DNA from 4 places in the Paenibacillus sp. GD4 genome. Region 1 is predicted to be linked to each of the others. Evidence: riboswitches for the same ligand, from Rfam matches in the RefSeq annotation. Region 1 holds a riboswitch; each other region holds the start of a gene.
What was found. A riboswitch is a leader RNA that binds a small molecule or an ion and turns the genes downstream of it on or off. The one in region 1 is predicted to bind cyclic di-AMP.

Region 1 (4,635 bases):
AGTACGGCGTCCGGTCGAACCTCCTCGTGGAGTCCAGCTACATCACCGATCCCGATGCCCTGATGAAAAATTCCTGGAGCTACCACGGCCACAGCCAATATGCAGAGAATGTTTATACCCGTGCCAAGCTGGTGCTGAAAGCCATCGAGCGCCAGGTCGGCCAGGAGAAAATGAACCGGCTCATGAAAAGCTATTTCCAGCGCTGGAAGTTTAAACACCCGTCGACCGGGGATTTCCAGAAGGTGGTCGAGGAGTCTACCGGAAGCAGCTGGAAGGAATTTTTCGACCAATACATTTATAACGGACAAATGGTCGACTACGCGGTTACCGGTATTCAGACCCGGAAGGTGACGGAGAACGGACAGACCTTGTATGAGAATGCGGTGCAAATCCGCCGTCTGGGCGGAACGCATCCCGGCGTGCCGATTCGCTTCCACTTTACGGACGGGACCCAGCTGGATAAGACATGGGAGGGCACGGACAGCGAGGTCATCATGAAGCTGAACTACACATCGCCTCTGAAGTGGGTCGCGATCGATCCGCAGCACACCATCGTGCTGGAGAACAAACGGATCAACAGCTTTATGAAGACGGAGGTGGACCCGAAGGTGTCCGTCCGTTGGAATCTGGGCGTTACGAAGCTGCTGGAGACGGTATTCGGCTTGCTCGCTTGGTAGCCGGGGGCGGACGCCTTCGGCGTCCCCTGAAGGACGCTGTCGATTACCAAGGTCGTACGAAGCGCTATAACGCCTTTAGCGTTCGGTATGACGAACTGGAGGGGGAATTCACATGTGGAAACGGATCCGTGACGGCGGGGCGATGGCCCTCCGTCAGCCGTTCGCGGTATTTGCTCTGTTTATTTATAACCTGGTGTGGGGGTTAGCTCTCTATAAATGGATTCAATCGATTGCCGTACCGCTGCTGCACCGATATCCGGGAGGCGAGCTCTCCCGCGAGGCCATCCATCTATTCTGGGTAGAGGGACAATTTCAAATCATGAAGACCGATCTGCTGGAGCCTTATCTCTGGTGGGGGGCGGGCCTGCTGGCACTTCGCATGGTGCTGAGCCCGCTGATGAATGCGGCCGTGTATTATTCGCTCCGGCACACCAACTTAAACGCCGGCTACCGGTTCGTGGAAGGCATTCGCACATTATCGCTTCCTTACTTCGGACTTTACGTGCTGCAAGTGGCGCTAACACTGACGCCGCTTGTCTGGCTCGTACCACAGGTCGAGTCTGTCTTCGGGCACGCGCGCTCCTACACCGATCTGGGTCTTGAGCTGCTGCCTTCCGTAGGCGGGTATGCGCTTTATGTTTTTCTGCTGCAGCTGCTCTTCCTCTTCCTCCAGATCGGCCGGGCTGACGGCAAGTCAACCATGTACACGCTGCTCTTCTTCTTCCGCCATATCGGCATGATCGTCCTGCTCGGGGGGGCGCTCCTGCTCATGACCATGCTGCTCTCTGCTGCCGTCATGACCGCCTCGTTCCTTTGGGCAGGCTTCGTGGCTCTCATCGGGTTTCAGATCTACCGTCTTCTGCATATGTTCTGTAAAATGTGGGCTATCACGACGCAATACTCGCTATGGCAGGAGAAGGCGTGAAGACGTTCACGGCTATACGATAAAGGCGTACCGGTGGTGAGGGCTTGTCCCTCTCGCCGATACGCCTTTTTTTAACGATGGAGGCTTAGGTCCTCTTCATCTTGAGTGAAAGATCCGCGGGTACCGCTCACCGAAGTCTGATGGAACCGCCTACCGCCTTTGCGGACAAATAATAGCGAAGCCAATCCGCGAGCTGGTGCAGCTTGGTAATGTAATCGGCAGCATTCCCCGGGTAAGGCTCCCCTTGCATCAAATTCTGAATCGCCTGCTGCAGCTCCCATGCACGCTGATACACCTTCTGGAACAACTCCTCTTCCGTCTTCGGTTTATAGAGGTCCGTGCCGTGGGAAACCTCGAAGTCATAAACAATCATGCCGCGATAGTACGGATGAATATCCACGGCACCGGGAATCCGTTCGACATAAGCGAGTCCCGTCGCCTCCTGCGGAATCCAAAGCAGCGTGGTTTGTCGATCCTCCAGCTGCACAGTGTAAGCCAATCCTTGATTCAGCATAACCGGCAACGGATAATTTTGAATCTCTCCCCGCTTCACCTGATCCCAGAAATGCTCCAGAAAATTGATCGTTGTGCTCATTCCTTCATCCCGCCTATCGTGATACATGCTTAGCATTATTTTACCATAGGAACCAATATAGTGGGAACGACATTTTATTATCTTATTCGACTAATATCGACATTACTCAGCTGTAGTTCACGCCCTTTTTTTTGGTACCAGCATATACTGTCAACTTACAAAATTTCCGGTTTCTTAATTTTTGTTTATAGTTTGACAATATTGTGACAACGGAAGGAGAACCTCGATGTTAGTCGAATACATGTACACAGCAAGAAAAAAAGAAAATTTTGCCGAATTTCCGTTCGCGGAAAACGGGGGAACCACATTTGGGTGAATTGGTCTCGCTTCAGAGTGACCATAGGGAACCTTCAACCGAACCCTTAAGCTAACCTCGTAGGCACCGGAAGGGGAAGCAGCAGTTGAAAAAGCTAGTCGGTTTTGCACTCTCCATTGCTATGTTCTGTACCATTCAGGTGGGAAGCGCTTTCGCTGAAACCCCACTAAGCCAAGCTGTTAACGACGGATTGGGTTCCCCATACAAATGGGCCGGCACAACGAAGAAAGGCTTCGATTGCTCCGGTTACACCTCGTTCGTATTTGATAAGTTCGGCATCGATCTTCCTCACACGTCCAAGGGACAAGCTGAGAAGGGTACATGGGTGGACAAGAATGATCTTCGTGCAGGAGATCTTGTGTTCTTCAACACGGACGGCAAAGGAATCTCTCACGTAGGTGTGTATGTCGGAGGGGGTTCGTTCTACCACTCCGCTACGAACCAAGGCGTCGTCATCACCAAGATGAGCGACAACTATTACGCTAAGCGTTACGTTACGGCGCGCCGCGTTCTATCGGATGAGCAATACGAGCAGCTGATGACCGACGCGAATTAAGTCCAATGTAATCGAATGAAAGCCTTGTTTTTTATCCGTCCGTCTTCGGACCGCGGATCAAAAGCAGGGCTTTCTTTCTTTGATCTCTTTAGGGTAGAGTAAAGTACAGATCCGTAACCCGGTATGATATGTGGAAAGGAGTCGGATGAAGGATGATTCTGTTTCTTCACCGCAAAGATTTGCGTGTGGATGATCTGCCCGGATTCGACTATATTCGAGAACACCGCTGCCCCAGCCTGCATGTGCTGATTCTCGACCCGTTCCTGCTGCGGCAGGAGCGGTATCTCGAGCACAGCGGGATCAACTTCCTGCAGCACGCCCGTCGGCTGCAGGAGCAGTATGCGGCCGCGGGAGCCCGGCTGCATGTGCTTTGGGGGGAGCCGGCGGAAGTGGTGCGCCGGCTGCTGGCGGAGCATGAGGTGAAGGAGCTCGTGTTTCACGAGGACTTCACCCCGTATGCGATCGCCCGCGATCGGGCGCTGCGCGAGGTAGCGAGCGAAGCCGGTGTGGCCGTCACCGCGCTGCCCGAGCTGCCGCTCGTCGACCTGCGCGACTTCCAGCGCTGGTCGGGGCGGAGCGAGCCGTACAAGGTGTTCACGCCCTTCTACCGCAAGTGGTGCGACTACTTGCGGGAACGCTTCCGCCCGCCGTTCGCTGCGCACGTGCGGGAGCTGCACTGCGCGCCGCTGGCCGCGGGCGCGGCGGGGCTGGCTACGCTGCCTGCGGAGCCGGCAGCGGCGTTGGCAGGCGCGGCTTGCCCGGGGGCCGCGCCCGAGGAGGAGCTCGCCGCGTTCCTCGGCGAGCGTCTTGCCGGCTATGCCGGCGGCCGCGATCGCTACGCGAGCGATCGGACGAGCCGCCTGAGCCGGCACCTGAACGTCGGCGCGCTGTCCATCCGCGCCGTCTATGCGGCGCTGTCGGACAGCGGCGACGACGCCGAACCTTGGCGGCGCCAGCTGGCCTGGCGCGACTTCTACCTGTACCAGGCGCGGCTCGATCCGCGCTTCTTCACCTACGAGAAGTCCTATGACTTCTCTTCGCTGTCGAAGCATCACTTCTCTGCCTGGGCGGAGGCTCGTACGGGCATTCCCATCATCGATGCCGCGATGACGGAGCTGAACACAACCGGTTGGATGCCGAACCGGCTCCGTATGATCACCGCCATGTTCCTGACGAAGAACCTGCTGTGTCCGTTCACCTATGGTGAGCGGTACTTCCGCCGGAAGCTCAACGACTACGATAACTCGCTGAATCGCGGGGGCTGGCTCTGGTGCGCCTCCCTCGGCTTCGACGCGGCGCCGTACTTTCGCATCATGAATCCCGTAACGCAATCGGAGACGCACGATCCGAGCGGAACGTATATTCGGCGGTGGCTGCCGGAGCTGGCTCATCTGCCGGACAAGCTGATTCACAAGCCGCAGCCCCATGCCATTGTAGACCTCAGGGCATCCCGAGCCCGTGCGGTCGAGGTATACAAGGAGCTGCTGGCCGGGCGGCGGTGGTCCGAAGAGGACGCAGGAACGGAGGAATAGCTTGATCAGCTAAAACAAAAACGCCCTGCTGCCT
Region 2 (4,635 bases), 1.2 Mb from region 1:
TGGAGAAAAGCTGGCAGCGCAAATTATACAGGCGCTAAACGGTCAGAATCCGGATTCGGGTCCTGAAGAGGAGCAGCCGGGTTCCCTGGAGCAGGGGGCCGACGCTTAAAGCGCCGGTGAAGCCAAGAAAGCAGCCAGCCTACGAGTGCAGGAACGAGCAAGTAGGCTGCGCCTGCCAGCACTTGGGTCGGCTGGCCCATGTACATAAGCGATAAGCCCATCAGGATGCTGTCCATGGCAGCATGCGCGAACATGGCGGTAAGGAAGCCGTATTTCAGGAACATATAACCGAAAATAAGACCGATAATCGTCACTTCAACAAAACGGGTGTAGACGGGATAAATCGGGTATTGCGTATGGCTCATCGCCCAAATCATGCTGGGGATCAAGACGGCAAGGAATTTGCTTCGGGTGAGCTTCCAGAACAGAGCGATACCGAATAAACGATAGACTGCCTCCTCCGAGATCGCCGCCGCCCATGCCATCAGGGGAAACAAAGCCGGATATGTCATGTTAAAGACGGAGTCGGCCGGATCGCTGACGGCCCACACATCGAAGCCCTCCATAGCTACGAAGAACAACACCTGCTGAACGCCCAAGATGAAAAGACAAATCAGATAGCCGCGAACCATGGCTCTGTGAACATGGCCCCCGAACTCCGCATCCCGCCAGGTTGGCCAAGGGTTCCAGCCCTTCCAAACCCATAAGCGGTGGCCGGCAACGAAGGCGAAATAAGCCGACAGCGCGACAAGCACAACGAAAATATTGATAATCCATAGATAAAAGCCGATTCCGTCGCCCGAAGGGGCGGCTCCGTGCTGTGAGCGCACGGCCGGGATCATGTTGAAGTTGTTCGTGATGTAGATGGCTGCGAAAGCAATCGACATGGTCAGTCCGCGTGATAAAGTGATTTCGCGCCGATATTTTATGATCACAATCAAGGAAGCCAGCGTCATCAGACTGGATACGCCCATGCTGATCCAGGTCATCCATCCGGATTGCCGGTCCTCCGCTTCCTGCCAGGCGATGAACGTATCCGGTACGGCAAAGCCCGGCTTGAAGTGCGATACGAGCTCTCCGGAGGCTTTCACGGCAATACGGAACGGTGCTTCTCCAATCCGCCATTGCTTGTGCTCGTACACCAGCTCTCCTGAGGCAGCGGGCTTGCCATCCTTCAGCGTGAAATCACTAAATACATACCCCTGTTCCGCAAATGTCGAACCGATGAATTGGTCGGGGGGGGCTGCAGCGGCGCTGACCGTTTTGCTTTTAGAAGAAGCGGTCCTTACGGTTTGCCATGCCAGTATATTCCCCTTGTGATAATCCACATCCACAAAGTAGGTAGTACCCGTTGCCTGCTCCCCGATTTCCACCTCGTAATAATCAATCGGAAGGCGGTCCCCGAACTGCTTCTCATACGCTTCCGTCAGCTTTTCCTTCTGCAAATAACCGCTTCTTACCGTGTGAGACTGATAATAAGTAGACGTGTCGTATGGCTCCGTCAAGGACAGCATTTTCTTAGCGAAGGCTGCGGCTGTTTCCGCGGCCTGCTGCTTGCTTAGAGTGGGAGCCTGCGGCTGCTCCTCCATCTGCTTGTCCTGTTCCATGAAGGGCGTAAGAAACGTAACTCCGAGATACAATACCAGACCGACTACAGCTAACCACAAAAGCGAAGGATCTTGATAACGTTTGGGCATCGGCTTCTCCTTGAAATCGAATGATATATAATGAATTCCCCTGCATGCGTTACTAAACATCTTATTCTCTTAAGGTAGCATACATTCATCTTGGAAATCCAATGATTGACGGAGATAAGGGACGGTAAATGCATGTAAAGCTAGCGTACGCCCCTGCTGGGTCGACACGAAGCGCCAAGTTCACCGAATATGCCGAATAATCGCTGCAAAATGGGGTTTGTATTCCGACAGACGGAGGATTATAATTCAAATCAATTGCATAGAGCCGAATTTCCTATGGAAAACGGGGGAACCATGATATTAGGGGTGAATTCAGTCTGCGGCCGCATACTGAACGGGTGCCTGTACATCCGAATCCGACAGCTAACCTCGTAGGCTTGCGTGTTACAGGAACCAATACAAACGGCATTGGGCTTCCAGTGTCTTTTTTGTTGTTCAAAAAACGGACGGAAGGTGCAATATGTGGAACGTTTAAAGAAAAAATTTGAGCTGACGCCGCCGCAAATACTCGTACTGGGCTTCGCCGCGATTATTGTGACGGGAGCGATTTTGCTGACTCTGCCTATCGCTTCGGCAACGGGCAAGCCGCTGTCATTCCTGAATGCTTTGTTCACGGCTACCTCGGCCACCTGTGTAACCGGTCTTGTAGTGGTGGACACCGGGACATCGTTTACCATCTTCGGCAAAATCGTTATCCTTGCATTGATTCAGGTAGGCGGCTTAGGGTTTATGACGATGTCGACGCTGTTCGCGTTTGCTCTTCGTAAACGTATCTCCTTAAAAGAACGGCTTATTTTGCAGGAAGCGATGAATCAAGGCAGTATGGAAGGAATCGTCCGCTTAATCCGCAAGGTGCTTTATTATTCTCTTACGATAGAGTTTATGGGTGCCGTATTGTATGCCATCCGGTTTTCTATGGACATGGAGCCGGGCCAGGCGATCTGGTTTGGAATTTTTCACGGAATTTCTTTCTTTAATAATGCGGGGTTTGATATTTTCGGGCCGATCACAGGTCCATTCTCCAGCTTTACGAGCTACGTCGACGATTGGATGATCAACCTTGTCTCTTGCGCGCTGATCGTGCTTGGGGGCCTCGGGTTTGTGGTTTTATCGGATCTGCTCGATTACCGCAAGTTGAGAAAGCTGTCTCTTCATTCAAAGGTAGTTCTAAGCATGTCCGCTTTTCTCATAGGATTAGGAGCGGTTGTTATCTTCCTGTTTGAGTTCACGAATACGAGAACACTAGGGTCCCTGGATTTATCAGGTAAAATCCTCAGCTCCCTATTCCAGTCGGTTGCCCCTCGAACGGCGGGACCGAACACGGTGGATCTCGCGGGCCTGCGGCAGGCCACTCAATTTTTTATCATCATCCTGATGTTCATCGGGGCTTCTCCGGGCTCGACGGGGGGCGGGATCAAAACGACGACCTTTACGATTCTGATTGGGGCTGTTATTGCCATGATCCGGGGCAAGGAGGACATCGTTATGTTCCGGCATCGCTTAGGCAAGGACCGGATCCTCAAGGCGATCACGCTGACCTTGTTTGCGCTATTCCTGGTCGTCTTCGCGTCGATGCTGCTGTCCACTACAGAGGATCACCACTTCTTGATGATTTTATTTGAGGTGACGTCGGCCTTCGCTACCGTAGGCTTGACGATGGGCCTCACACCGGATTTGACGGATTTCGGCAAGGTGATGATTTGCCTCATGATGTTTATCGGCCGTCTCGGCCCGCTGACGCTCGCTTATGCGCTCGGCCCGAAAACGGAAAAAGAGCTATATAGATACCCGGAAGGGAAAATTACTATCGGATAGGGGAACAACCGCAAATGAAGAGAAGTCAATACGCTGTCATCGGACTGGGCCGCTTCGGCTCCAGCATCGCCAAGGAATTGGTAAAGCTTGGGTTCGAGGTGCTTGGAATCGACAAGGATGAAGAATCCGTTGATGAAATGAGCGACGTGCTGACGCACGTCGTCGTCGCCGACGCTACGGATGAGGATGTGCTGCGCTCACTCGGCATCCGGAATTTTGATTGTGTGGTCGTAGCCATCGGAGACGACATCCAGGCAAGTATTCTTGCCGCCATTCTATTGAAGGATATCGGCGTGAAGAAGGTCGTGGCCAAGGCGCTGTCCGATCTGCACGGCAAAGTGCTGGAGAAGCTCGGTGTGGACAGAGTGATTTTCCCCGAGCGGGATATGGGCATTCGCGTTGCGCACCAGCTGGCTTCGCCGAACCTGCTCGATTTCATTGAGCTGTCGAAGGATTACACGATTGTAGAGTTGTCCGTACCGAAGCGATTGTGCGGCTACTCGCTGAAGGACCTTGATCCGCGGGCGAGGTACGGCTGCAGTGTAGTAGCGATTAATAAGAAGCAGGGTGTCATTATTGCGCCGGCTGCAACGGATACGGTGGAAGAAAACGATGTTATGGTCATTATCGGAACGAACCAGCAAATCGAGACGTTCGAGGAGGAAGTGATCGGGTAGCGGAATGGAAAATCAACTGCTGATCCATCATGTGCTGTTCCTGCTGATTTTCATATTGGGTATAGGGATGGTTTCCGGTCGATTGGCCGCGTTGCTGAGATTGCCGGATGTAGCTCTATTCCTGATTGCGGGAATGATTGTAGGACAAGGATTGCATCTCATTCATGAAGCAAGCAGCTCGTTTACGAACCAGTTCATTTTGACAGTCGGTTCGGCTTTGATTCTGTTCGACGGCGGGCGCAACATCCGTTTTCGGGGGCTGCGCAAGGTGTGGGTGACGATTACGCTGCTCAGTATCCCGGGCGTATTAATCACCTGTGCGGTGGTAGCGTTTGCCGCGCATTATTTGCTGGATTTGCCTTTTGCTTACGCTGTGCTCTTAGGAGCGATTATCTCGTCGACCGACCCGGCAACCCTAATTCCGGTCTTTAAGCAGGTAAAAATCA
Region 3 (4,635 bases), 1.0 Mb from region 1:
TTGTATCGTTTGTACAGAAAATACTGTACAGGGTTATCCTTTGTTTTCTTCCCGTTTCCTCCGTAATGCTTACCTAGTTCTTTCTTTACTTTGTGTTTTCTGTTACTTACAATAAGGCTAATATGTCGAAACTCAGATTTAGACAAACACCGACAGGAGTGGATCAAGGTGTTCACCGAATTGACTGGTTTATCCGCAGAACATGAACAGTCGATTCAAAAGGCGCGCAAACGCATTATTGAATCAGTGGGCAAGAACATGGACTTATACGGCATCACGCTATCTACCGGACTATTATATGGATTGATGTTTTTTCAAGATAAACCGATGACTCTCGATGCCATGGGTGAAGCCATGGAGATGAGCAAAACGAGCATGAGCACGGGAATCCGAACCCTTGTTGATTTAAAGATGGTCAATAAGGTATGGGAGAAGGGGTCGCGGAAGGATCAGTACGAGGTGGAACGGGATTGGCATCAGACCTTTGCCGATTTCTTCGTCATTAAGTGGCGCAAGGCGGTTGAAATGAACCTGACCGCTCTGCGGAAATCGCTAAACGAGCTGACGGCGCTTGCCGGCAAGCACCCGGAGGACGAGACGCTGCAGTCTTATCTTCGCGGAGATATCGAGAAGATCAACCAAGCCATCGCCTACTATATGTGGCTCGACCGGTTGATCGATACCTTGGAATCGGGAGAAATCTACAAGCTTGTCCCGAAGGAAAACGAGTAATAAAACAAGAAGCAGGCTGTCCGCCTAACGTTAAGACGGAACAGCCTGCTTTGGTGTGCTCAAATATTGCTTTATTTTTCCCTATGCGCTTCTACAAGCTCGTACAGCGCCTCTCGGAATCTCCTTTCCTTCCTCCTCTTGAGCCGTTCCTCCTCATGAAGAGAAGTGTACAGCGAAACGCACATGAAGCCCATGATGACGGCGAAGGGCAGCGCCGTGACGATGGAGGCCGTCTGAAGTGCCTGAAGCCCTTGGCTAAGCAGCAGAACAAGTGCGATCAAGGATTGGGCAACCCCCCAAGCCACCTTAATCTTGGTGGAAGGGGTTAAGCTCCCTCCGGAGGTAAACATCCCGAGTACATAGGTAGCTGAATCTGCCGACGTAATAAAAAACGTAATAATCAGCAATGTGGCCAAAGCGCCCAAGATCTTGCCTAACGGCAAATGCCCCAAGGTTATGAACAAAGCGGAGGTCATATCCTTACTGACCGCTTGGGCAATAGGCAAGCCCTCCAGTACTTGCTGATGCAGCCCGACGCCCCCGAAGACGGAGAACCAAAGGAAGCTGAACAGACTGGGAATGAACAGCACACCCAGCACAAACTCCTTCACTGTCCGGCCGCGGGATACGCGGGCAATGAACATGCCGACAAACGGCGCCCACGCGATCCACCAAGCCCAATAGAATAGCGTCCAGTTGCTGACCCAGGTTGCTTGGGTAAAGGGTGTTAACCGCAAGCTCATCTGGATCAGGTTCTGCAGATAGCCCCCTAGCGTCACCGTGAAGGTATCGAGCAGAAACGAGGTGGGTCCGAGCACGAAGGTCGCGATCAGCAAGCCTAGAGCCACCAGCAGGTTGGCATTGCTCAGCATTTTGATCCCTTTGTCCAAACCTGTTGTTGCCGAAAGCATATACAGCACTGTAAGCACGGCAAGGATACCGATTTGGACACCTACTCCGTTCGGTACACCCCATAGAAACTGAAGCCCTCCGTTAATCTGGAGCGTGCCAAGACCAAGCGAGGTGGCCACCCCGAAGGCCGTTGCGATAACGGCAAGTATGTCAATAAGCTTCCCCAGTACCCCATCAACCCGGTCACCAAGCAGCGGATAAAAGGTATGGCTGATTAGACCCTTGCGTTTTTTACGGAATTGAAAATAAGCAAGCGCTACTCCGACGACGGAATAGATGGCCCATGGATGAAGTCCCCAATGAAAGAAAGCATATCGCATGGCAAGTCTGGCCGCCTCGGCGGACTGGCTCTCCGCTGCCTGAGGAGGGGACATGTAGTGGGACAGCGGCTCGGCCACTCCCCAGAAAACAAGCCCGATTCCCATCCCCGCGCTGAACAGCATGGCAAACCAGCTTACGTTGGAATACTCCGGCTCATCCTCGTCTTCGCCAAGACGGATGCCTCCGTACTTGCTGAACGCTAAATAAACGACAAAGATAAGAAATCCGAAGGCGGCGAACAAGTAAAACCAGCCGAAATTCGTCGTCGTATAAGCAAGAAATTCACTAGCCTGCTTCGCGAGACCGCTTGGATTCAAGCTGCCCCAGAGCACAAATAGGAGAATAATAACTGCCGCTATTGTAAAAACCATGGAAGCCTCCGTTTACCTTTTTACCATTTAAGGTATCCGCGGGCAATAGATGCTATTCGGATGCCTCATTTCCTTATCGGAACATCGGGGAGTTCATTAACAAATACAATCCCGCTTGCTTTTTTGCCGGGCTTAGTCCAATGCTTCTCGCTTCCGGGAAGATCGTCGAACCAGGCCGCATCCGAAGGACAGTCCAGCATCATGAATTTCCCATATTCCCCGTCGCGGGATTGATGGTACTTTAAATAGGCTTTGCCTGATTCGATAGCTAGTATTTCGATTTTACCGGAGGTATGGCTCATGTATAGGCGAACCCGCTTCCCGAGCCCCGATGTCCTGGCCTTCGCTTCCTCCACGATCCGGTAAACCCGCTCCAACGGCAGTACAAATTCCCGATTTCCCGTTACGGGACGATTGATGAAAAAATAATATGGCGTCACACCGGCCCAGGACAGCTTGTCGAGCAGCTCCCCAAGGATCACAGGGTCATCATGATTGATGTGAGCCATAACGTAAATTCGCTTCTCCGGAGTGGAATACATGTGGATTGTATCTAATAATTCCTGGTCCTCATAAATGCGCATCGGATTAAATACAGGAATTTTGGAGCCTAACCGTATAATCTTTACATGCTCAATCTGTCTGAGTCGCTCCAGGATCTTAGCCAACTTGGCGGTTGCAAGAATCAAGCTGTCTCCGCCGGTGAGAAGCACGTTATTAATCTCAGGATGCTTTGCAATATAGTTGATGCCCGGGCTGACATCCGACATCATAAAAAAACAGCCCATGGTCACCTAATTGCAAATCTGCCATTATACACGCGAAAGCATGGCTTCCGAGCGCCGATAATTGCACATCTGCGATTACACTGGTCATGAAACACGAAAAACCAACCTTCCTTCCCGCCCAATTGCAGATTTGCAACTATAATCGCGAAACCTGCCCATCGAGCAACAGTAATCGCACATCTGCTATTACATAGGCTTTAAAACAAGAAAAAACTCACCATGCTTGGTGGCTTTGCCTTCTTTTCCGCTTTTCAAAAGAGCAAAACAAAAAAAGACCCTTTGCTCATGAAAAAGGCTTCGTCTTACAGGACGAAAGTTCCCCCTATTCTCATGGGCACGGGTCTCCCGGAAAGCACAAAAAGACCCGATGCGTCGGGTCAATTCACACATTGAGTATGCATAGGCATGCAAACAATTGTTGACCCATCTACTGCTGACGAGGTTAGCTGCCGGGCTCGGGGAAAGATGGTTCCCTACATCGATGACTTCATGATTCGCCCCAACAACATTGGTTCCCCCGATTTCCGACGATGTCGGAAATTAAGCGTACACTTATGTTACAAAATAAGGAAAACATTGTCAGCCCTTAGACGTCTCCCTTCTCAAAACAAGACTGCGGCATCGAGTCCGCAGTCTTGTTCCGCTTACACGCGTGTTATTCTCGTCCAAAAGCCGCCCTTGAAGTTCTTGGGCTCATGGGAAATGATGAACGCCTTAGGTGCAAGCTCCTCTATCGTGTGCATGAGCTTGCGGGCGTTGCGGCGCCGCACCAGGACCTGCATCACAAGGCGCTTGCCGTCCCGTCCGTCCGCCGGCCATGTCGTTACTCCGTAGCCATGATCCCTCAGCTCGTTAGGAAGCTTGGATTCTAAGGAATCCACGATCACCTGCACCACCAGATAGCCTAATGCCAGCGCTTCTTCGATGCGGCTTCCGAGATACACACCAAGGCCAAAGCCGATGCAGTAAGCAGCCATATTCCATGGATTGTTCATGTTCTGAAGCACCAGATTCAAGCCCAGCAGGTAGATGAATACTTCAGCCATAGAAAGGAAGGAAGCCAGGAGGGTTCTGCCTTTGATGACCAAGATTAGCCGTAATGTGAAAGTAGAAACATATGCGATGTTTATGGCAATGATCGATCCGATTAAAGGCAGCGAGATCATAGGCGCTACCTTTCTGCGATATATCCGGGTCTTGGCGCTTGCCCGGAGTACGGAGCAACGAGACGATTCGTCTCGCTGTTGTACACCAGAAATACGTTGCTCCGGGGCATCGGAGAGATGTTGCTGTTCGAGCCGTGCATTATGTTGCAATCAAACAGCACGATCGACCCGGCCTTCCCGACAGGAGTATGGATGCCGTGCTCCCGCACCAGCTTCGTAAGGCTGTCCTGATCGGGAACGCCGTACTCCTGGCGGCGGAGCGACTCCTTATAATGCTGGTCCGGCGTTTGCCCCACGCACGAGATGAAGGTTCGATGAGATCCCGGCACTACCATCAGGGGGCCG
Region 4 (4,635 bases), 440 kb from region 1:
CCGGCACCTCGTCCAGCGACCGGATCACCCATTGCCCTTTGCCGTCGTAGCCGCCGGTGGCCGTCTTCAGCACGCATGGCGTTCCGAACCGCTCTACCGCTGCCCGAAGCTCCTCCGCGCTGCCGATCTCTGCGTAAGGCGCTACCTTCACTCCCGCAGCTTCGATAGCCCGCTTCTCACGCAAGCGGTGCTGTGTCGTGTAGAGCAGCTGACTGCCCTGCGGCACGTAAGACTCGCTCATCAGCAGCTTCGTTACATCGGCATCCACATTCTCGAATTCATAAGTAATCACGTCCGCGAGGTCCGCGAGCTGTCTTGCTGCATCCACATCGTGATAGGCGGCCGTAATCTGCCGATCCGCCACTTGTCCGCACGGGGAATCGGGGGTCGGGTCCAGCGTTACGAATCGATAGCCCATCGCGCGGCCCGCCAGAGCCAGCATGCGCCCCAGCTGTCCGCCGCCCAGCACACCGATCGTTCCGCCCGGCGCTATCACCTTGCTTGCGTCATAAGCCTTGGAACTCATAACAGCTCACTGCTTTCGATGACCTTCTGAGCGATCCGCTCACGACGGTCTGCAATCTTCTGCTGCAGCGCTGGATCGAACGCGCCGAGAATCTGTGCGGCCAGAAGGCCTGCATTGGTCGCACCGGCATGGCCGATGGCTACCGTGGCCACGGGAATCCCGCCAGGCATCTGCACGATCGAGTAGAGTGAATCCACACCGCTCAGCGTCGAAGTCTTCACCGGAACGCCGATGACCGGCAAAATCGTCTTCGAGGCAACCATCCCCGGCAAATGCGCCGCGCCGCCCGCTCCCGCGATAATGACCTTCAAACCGCGCTCTATAGCGGATTCCGCATACTGAAACATCAGGTCCGGCGTGCGATGCGCGGAAACGACCTTTTTCTCGTAAGGCACGCCGAGCTCATCAAGTACGTCACACGCGTGCTTCATCGTCTCCCAATCCGACTGGCTTCCCATAATGACACCAACAAGAACAGACATCACGAACCTCCATCTAAAAATTTCATCTATTATGAAAACAAAAAACGCCCTGGGTGATAGAGTTGCAGCCTATGCAATCTACCGGCAGGACGACAAGAAGTACCCCTAAGCGCAAGCTAAGGCCGTGCATCGCGTGCCGACCTTTCCATTTCTTCGCTTACTCGTAGTCCAAAAATTTAAGGTTTTCGGGTAGAGACTTATCGGGCCATATTCCCGACATTATACGAGATGATTCGACGATATTCATACTGATTGTGGAGCATTTTGCCTTTTTAGTTTACCGCCATTCACATCGCATGTCAACATTAAAAACCGAACATTCAATATTTTATCAAGAAAAATAGTTCGCATTTCACAGTTCATTCACGCTTATTTTCCAGACGTGCCGAAACCTTCCGTTTCATTTCCTGAAGTTCCCTAAGCAGCTCCTCAACTTCCTCCGACGATAAGCCGCCTGCGGACAGCTCTTGCTCCGACAGTCCTGTCCATGGCTGCACCATCTCCGCTCCGCGGTATAACAGCTCTAGCAGCTGCTCCTCCTTCCCGCCACCTGAAATTGCTTCTATATAATGAAACAAAGCATCCTCCGCCTTCGCCCATCGGCCGGTTTCATTATAATAGGGGAATAGCAGAGTCAATAACCCCTCCGGCTTGCTCGACCGCTCTACCGGAATCAGTAACTCGTCAATTAATACGATAAAAGCGTCCCGCCATTCTCCCTCCAATGCATCAGGTATTCTTGCCGTCAGCAGCAGTTCGGCTGCCTTAAGCCTGCATTGCCGCGCCCCTTGAACCTCTCCGAGATCGTCGAGCAGTAAAGCCTCCGCCTTCAGCATATCCCCGAGCGCCAGAGTTTTCCCGAGATCCACCTCACCCGTTTTGGACAGCAGCAGAAGCAAATCCTTTACCGACAACGCCCTGACCAGGTCTGAATTCAAGCCTAGAAGCTGCTTCATCGCCTGGTTCAGAAGCGCCATCGCTTCCTCAAGCTGCCTGTTTTTCCTCAGGAACATCACCTTGTGGATCGCCTCGGCCGCCTGCTTGATGAGCCGCAATATATAATCCCGTTGATACATAATCTTCCCCTCTTCCGACAGAAAACGCGCTTATCTTCCGAATATACCTTATTGTACCACTGGCGCCCTGCTCATGGAAAAGCTTCTTCCAAATAGAGGGAGGATTTGGATGAATTTATGAGTTGAGCTCGAATTTATCCTGTGGTAAATTTAAAAAATGCCGAATCATACAGTTTTTCATGTACGTACGGGGGACGCATTACCCATGGGGTGAATGCTGCGCCGCGCGGCTTGGCAGCCGTAACGGAACGCAGCTAGGGAGCATACCTCTTCCCGAACCCGACAACTAACCTCGGAGGCAAATAGGAGGAACTCAATGTCACTTTTTTCTCGTACCAAAGGCTTTGCTTTGGCATGCGCTTTGGCGCTGCCGCTTGTTTTCGCAAGCACACCGGCTCACGCCGCACCGGCGCTCACCAACGATGATGTAAAGGTGCAGGTGAACGACAAGCTGGTGGTGTTCCCTGACGCACAGCCGTTTATCGACCCGGAGCAGCACAAGCTTCAGGTTCCGGCACGTATCATTGCCGATCAGCTTGGATTGAAGACGTCTTGGACCCAGAACGGCTCGGATATCCAGATCGCTTTATCCAACGAGAAAACGACCGTCTCTTTTACCTTAGGCAATCCAACCATTTCTATAAACGGACAAGCCTCCTCCCAAACGTACAATACGGCACTTATTGACGGTCGTGCTTATGTTCCATTCCGATTGATCTCAGATGCCTTTGGCATGATAGCTCAGTGGGATGGTACGAACCGGATCGGCATTTACGGCACCGACGGCAAATATTACGCTCCTGCGTGGTATGCACCCAAGTATGAGAAGGTCATCGAAGCGAAGGCAACCGCCTATACCGCTTCCCCTTCCGAGAATGGCTGGGGCGCCCGCGACTACATGGGCAACCCTCTGCAGCTCGGCACGATTGCCGTTGATCCCTCGGTTATTCCGCTTGGATCCAAGGTGTATATCGAAGGGTACTCGTTCGACGGTCTGCCTCAGGACGGGATGTTTGCTACGGCGACCGACGTAGGCAGCGCGGTGAAAGGCAACAAGATCGATATCTTCGTTCCTGTCAGCAAAAGCAAGGCTTACAATTTCGGCATTCAACAGGTTAAGATTTATGTGCTGAAGTAGGGAGAGAAAAGCAGTCTTCTGCATTCGTGGAAGGCTGCTTTTTTTTGCCTTAGGAGCTGCTTGCATAGAACGGTTGGCCGTTCCCCACTCTAATGAATAGATCTCATATCCGGAGGTGTACGTTAGATGAAGAAGCTCAGCCGTTTACCAATGTTGATGCTTGCTGCTTTATTAACCATGGGCAGCTCCTCCGCGAATCCGAACAGTGAGGTCGTGTGGAAGGTGGATACCGATCAGAAGCTGATCGCCATTACGTTCGATGATGGGCCGAACCCCCGCTATACCCCGCAAATTCTCGATATTTTGAACCAGTATCAAGCGAAGGCAACCTTCTTTGTATTAGGCAAAAGAGTACAGATGTACCCGAAGATCGCCATCCGTGAAGTGAACGAAGGGCATGAGATTGCGAATCACACCTTTGACCATCATTTTCTCAAAAACTACCCTGCCGAACGCCTCGTCGATGAGATCCGGCAAACGCAGGAGGTTATCTTCGATATAACTGAGCAAATGCCGCATGTTTTCCGGCCGCCGGGAGGCTTCTACAACGATACGCTGCTCCATTCGATGAAGGAGGACAAGCTCACGGTAGTCATGTGGTCCTGGTACCAGGATACTCAGGATTGGCGCAAGCCGGGTGTGGACAAGATTGTACAGACAGTGCTTGGCAATGTGCATAACGGCGATATTATTTTGTTCCACGACCTTGAGGGGGATTGCAGCCAAACCGTGGAGGCGTTGAAGCGGATTATCCCCGAGCTCAAACAGCAGGGCTATGAGTTTGTCACGGTATCCGATCTGATTTCGAGAACGAAAAAATAAACCCGAGTCCTCCGTCGGAGGCTCGGGTTTTATGCATTTGCTGAGGGAGCCTTGTTAGATCGGCTTCCCGTTTTCTTTATTATCGAAGCGCTGATCCCGGTTGTCATAAGGCCCTGGATTCAAATTTTCCGGCGGATTGATCTGCACCGGTTCATCCGTGGTGCGCGTCTTATACGAATTCACCGCACCCGCCATATGCGTCCCTAGATCCGCCAGTTCCGGATTCTCTTGGTTGTTTTGTACGTCGTTGCTCATGAGAGACACCTCCTGTAAGAATACATTCGAGGAGTAGTATGTCCTTAAAAGCGGGAGAACATAACCACCCCCTCCACCGCGAACAGTGAAGGGGTGCTCTCATCTACTCCTGTTTCTTCAGCATCCTGCCGACAACGATCGCAGCCTGAGCTCGGGTCGTAATGCCTTCCGGTCCAAAGGTCGTGTCCGTCATGCCTTGCATGAGGCCTTCCTTCAGCACCTTTTCCACGCCTTCCTTCGCCCAGTCTTGAACCTTGCCGCTGTCAGAGAACGCTCCTAAAGACGCACCAGCACTACTGGTCCCGCCTATACGAAGCAATTCAAGCGCCCGGCTCA

Region 2: linked by a shared signal. The riboswitch ahead of RAC89_RS17250 (TrkH family potassium uptake protein) and the one ahead of RAC89_RS11150 (C40 family peptidase) in region 1 are both predicted to bind cyclic di-AMP.
Region 3: linked by a shared signal. The riboswitch ahead of RAC89_RS16325 (KamA family radical SAM protein) and the one ahead of RAC89_RS11150 (C40 family peptidase) in region 1 are both predicted to bind cyclic di-AMP.
Region 4: linked by a shared signal. The riboswitch ahead of RAC89_RS08965 (stalk domain-containing protein) and the one ahead of RAC89_RS11150 (C40 family peptidase) in region 1 are both predicted to bind cyclic di-AMP.

The regions. Positions count from the first base shown of each region.
Region 1 is NZ_JAVCYK010000001.1:2,363,779-2,368,413, forward strand. Features, by position in the region: gene RAC89_RS11135 (M1 family metallopeptidase) at 1-677, shown strand, start outside; gene RAC89_RS11140 (hypothetical protein) at 790-1,602, shown strand; gene RAC89_RS11145 (hypothetical protein) at 1,730-2,197, opposite strand; cyclic di-AMP (ydaO/yuaA leader) riboswitch at 2,458-2,594, shown strand; gene RAC89_RS11150 (C40 family peptidase) at 2,599-3,069, shown strand; gene RAC89_RS11155 (cryptochrome/photolyase family protein) at 3,222-4,601, shown strand.
Region 2 is NZ_JAVCYK010000001.1:3,552,822-3,557,456, forward strand. Features, by position in the region: gene uvrC (excinuclease ABC subunit UvrC) at 1-109, shown strand, start outside; gene RAC89_RS17245 (CPBP family intramembrane glutamic endopeptidase) at 24-1,697, opposite strand; cyclic di-AMP (ydaO/yuaA leader) riboswitch at 1,951-2,090, shown strand; gene RAC89_RS17250 (TrkH family potassium uptake protein) at 2,160-3,512, shown strand; gene RAC89_RS17255 (potassium channel family protein) at 3,527-4,189, shown strand; gene RAC89_RS17260 (cation:proton antiporter) at 4,194-4,635, shown strand, end outside.
Region 3 is NZ_JAVCYK010000001.1:3,372,972-3,377,606, reverse strand. Features, by position in the region: gene RAC89_RS16335 (GbsR/MarR family transcriptional regulator) at 169-732, shown strand; gene RAC89_RS16330 (glycine betaine uptake BCCT transporter) at 804-2,336, opposite strand; partial or broken gene RAC89_RS16325 (KamA family radical SAM protein) at 2,402-3,106, opposite strand; cyclic di-AMP (ydaO/yuaA leader) riboswitch at 3,541-3,681, opposite strand; gene RAC89_RS16320 (DUF2179 domain-containing protein) at 3,769-4,290, opposite strand; gene thpD (ectoine hydroxylase) at 4,296-4,635, opposite strand, start outside.
Region 4 is NZ_JAVCYK010000001.1:1,919,919-1,924,553, forward strand. Features, by position in the region: gene purK (5-(carboxyamino)imidazole ribonucleotide synthase) at 1-526, opposite strand, end outside; gene purE (5-(carboxyamino)imidazole ribonucleotide mutase) at 523-1,008, opposite strand; purine riboswitch at 1,153-1,255, opposite strand; gene RAC89_RS08960 (DUF6483 family protein) at 1,368-2,084, opposite strand; cyclic di-AMP (ydaO/yuaA leader) riboswitch at 2,233-2,400, shown strand; gene RAC89_RS08965 (stalk domain-containing protein) at 2,401-3,222, shown strand; gene RAC89_RS08970 (polysaccharide deacetylase family protein) at 3,349-4,044, shown strand; gene RAC89_RS08975 (hypothetical protein) at 4,099-4,299, opposite strand; gene RAC89_RS08980 (S-layer homology domain-containing protein) at 4,403-4,635, opposite strand, start outside.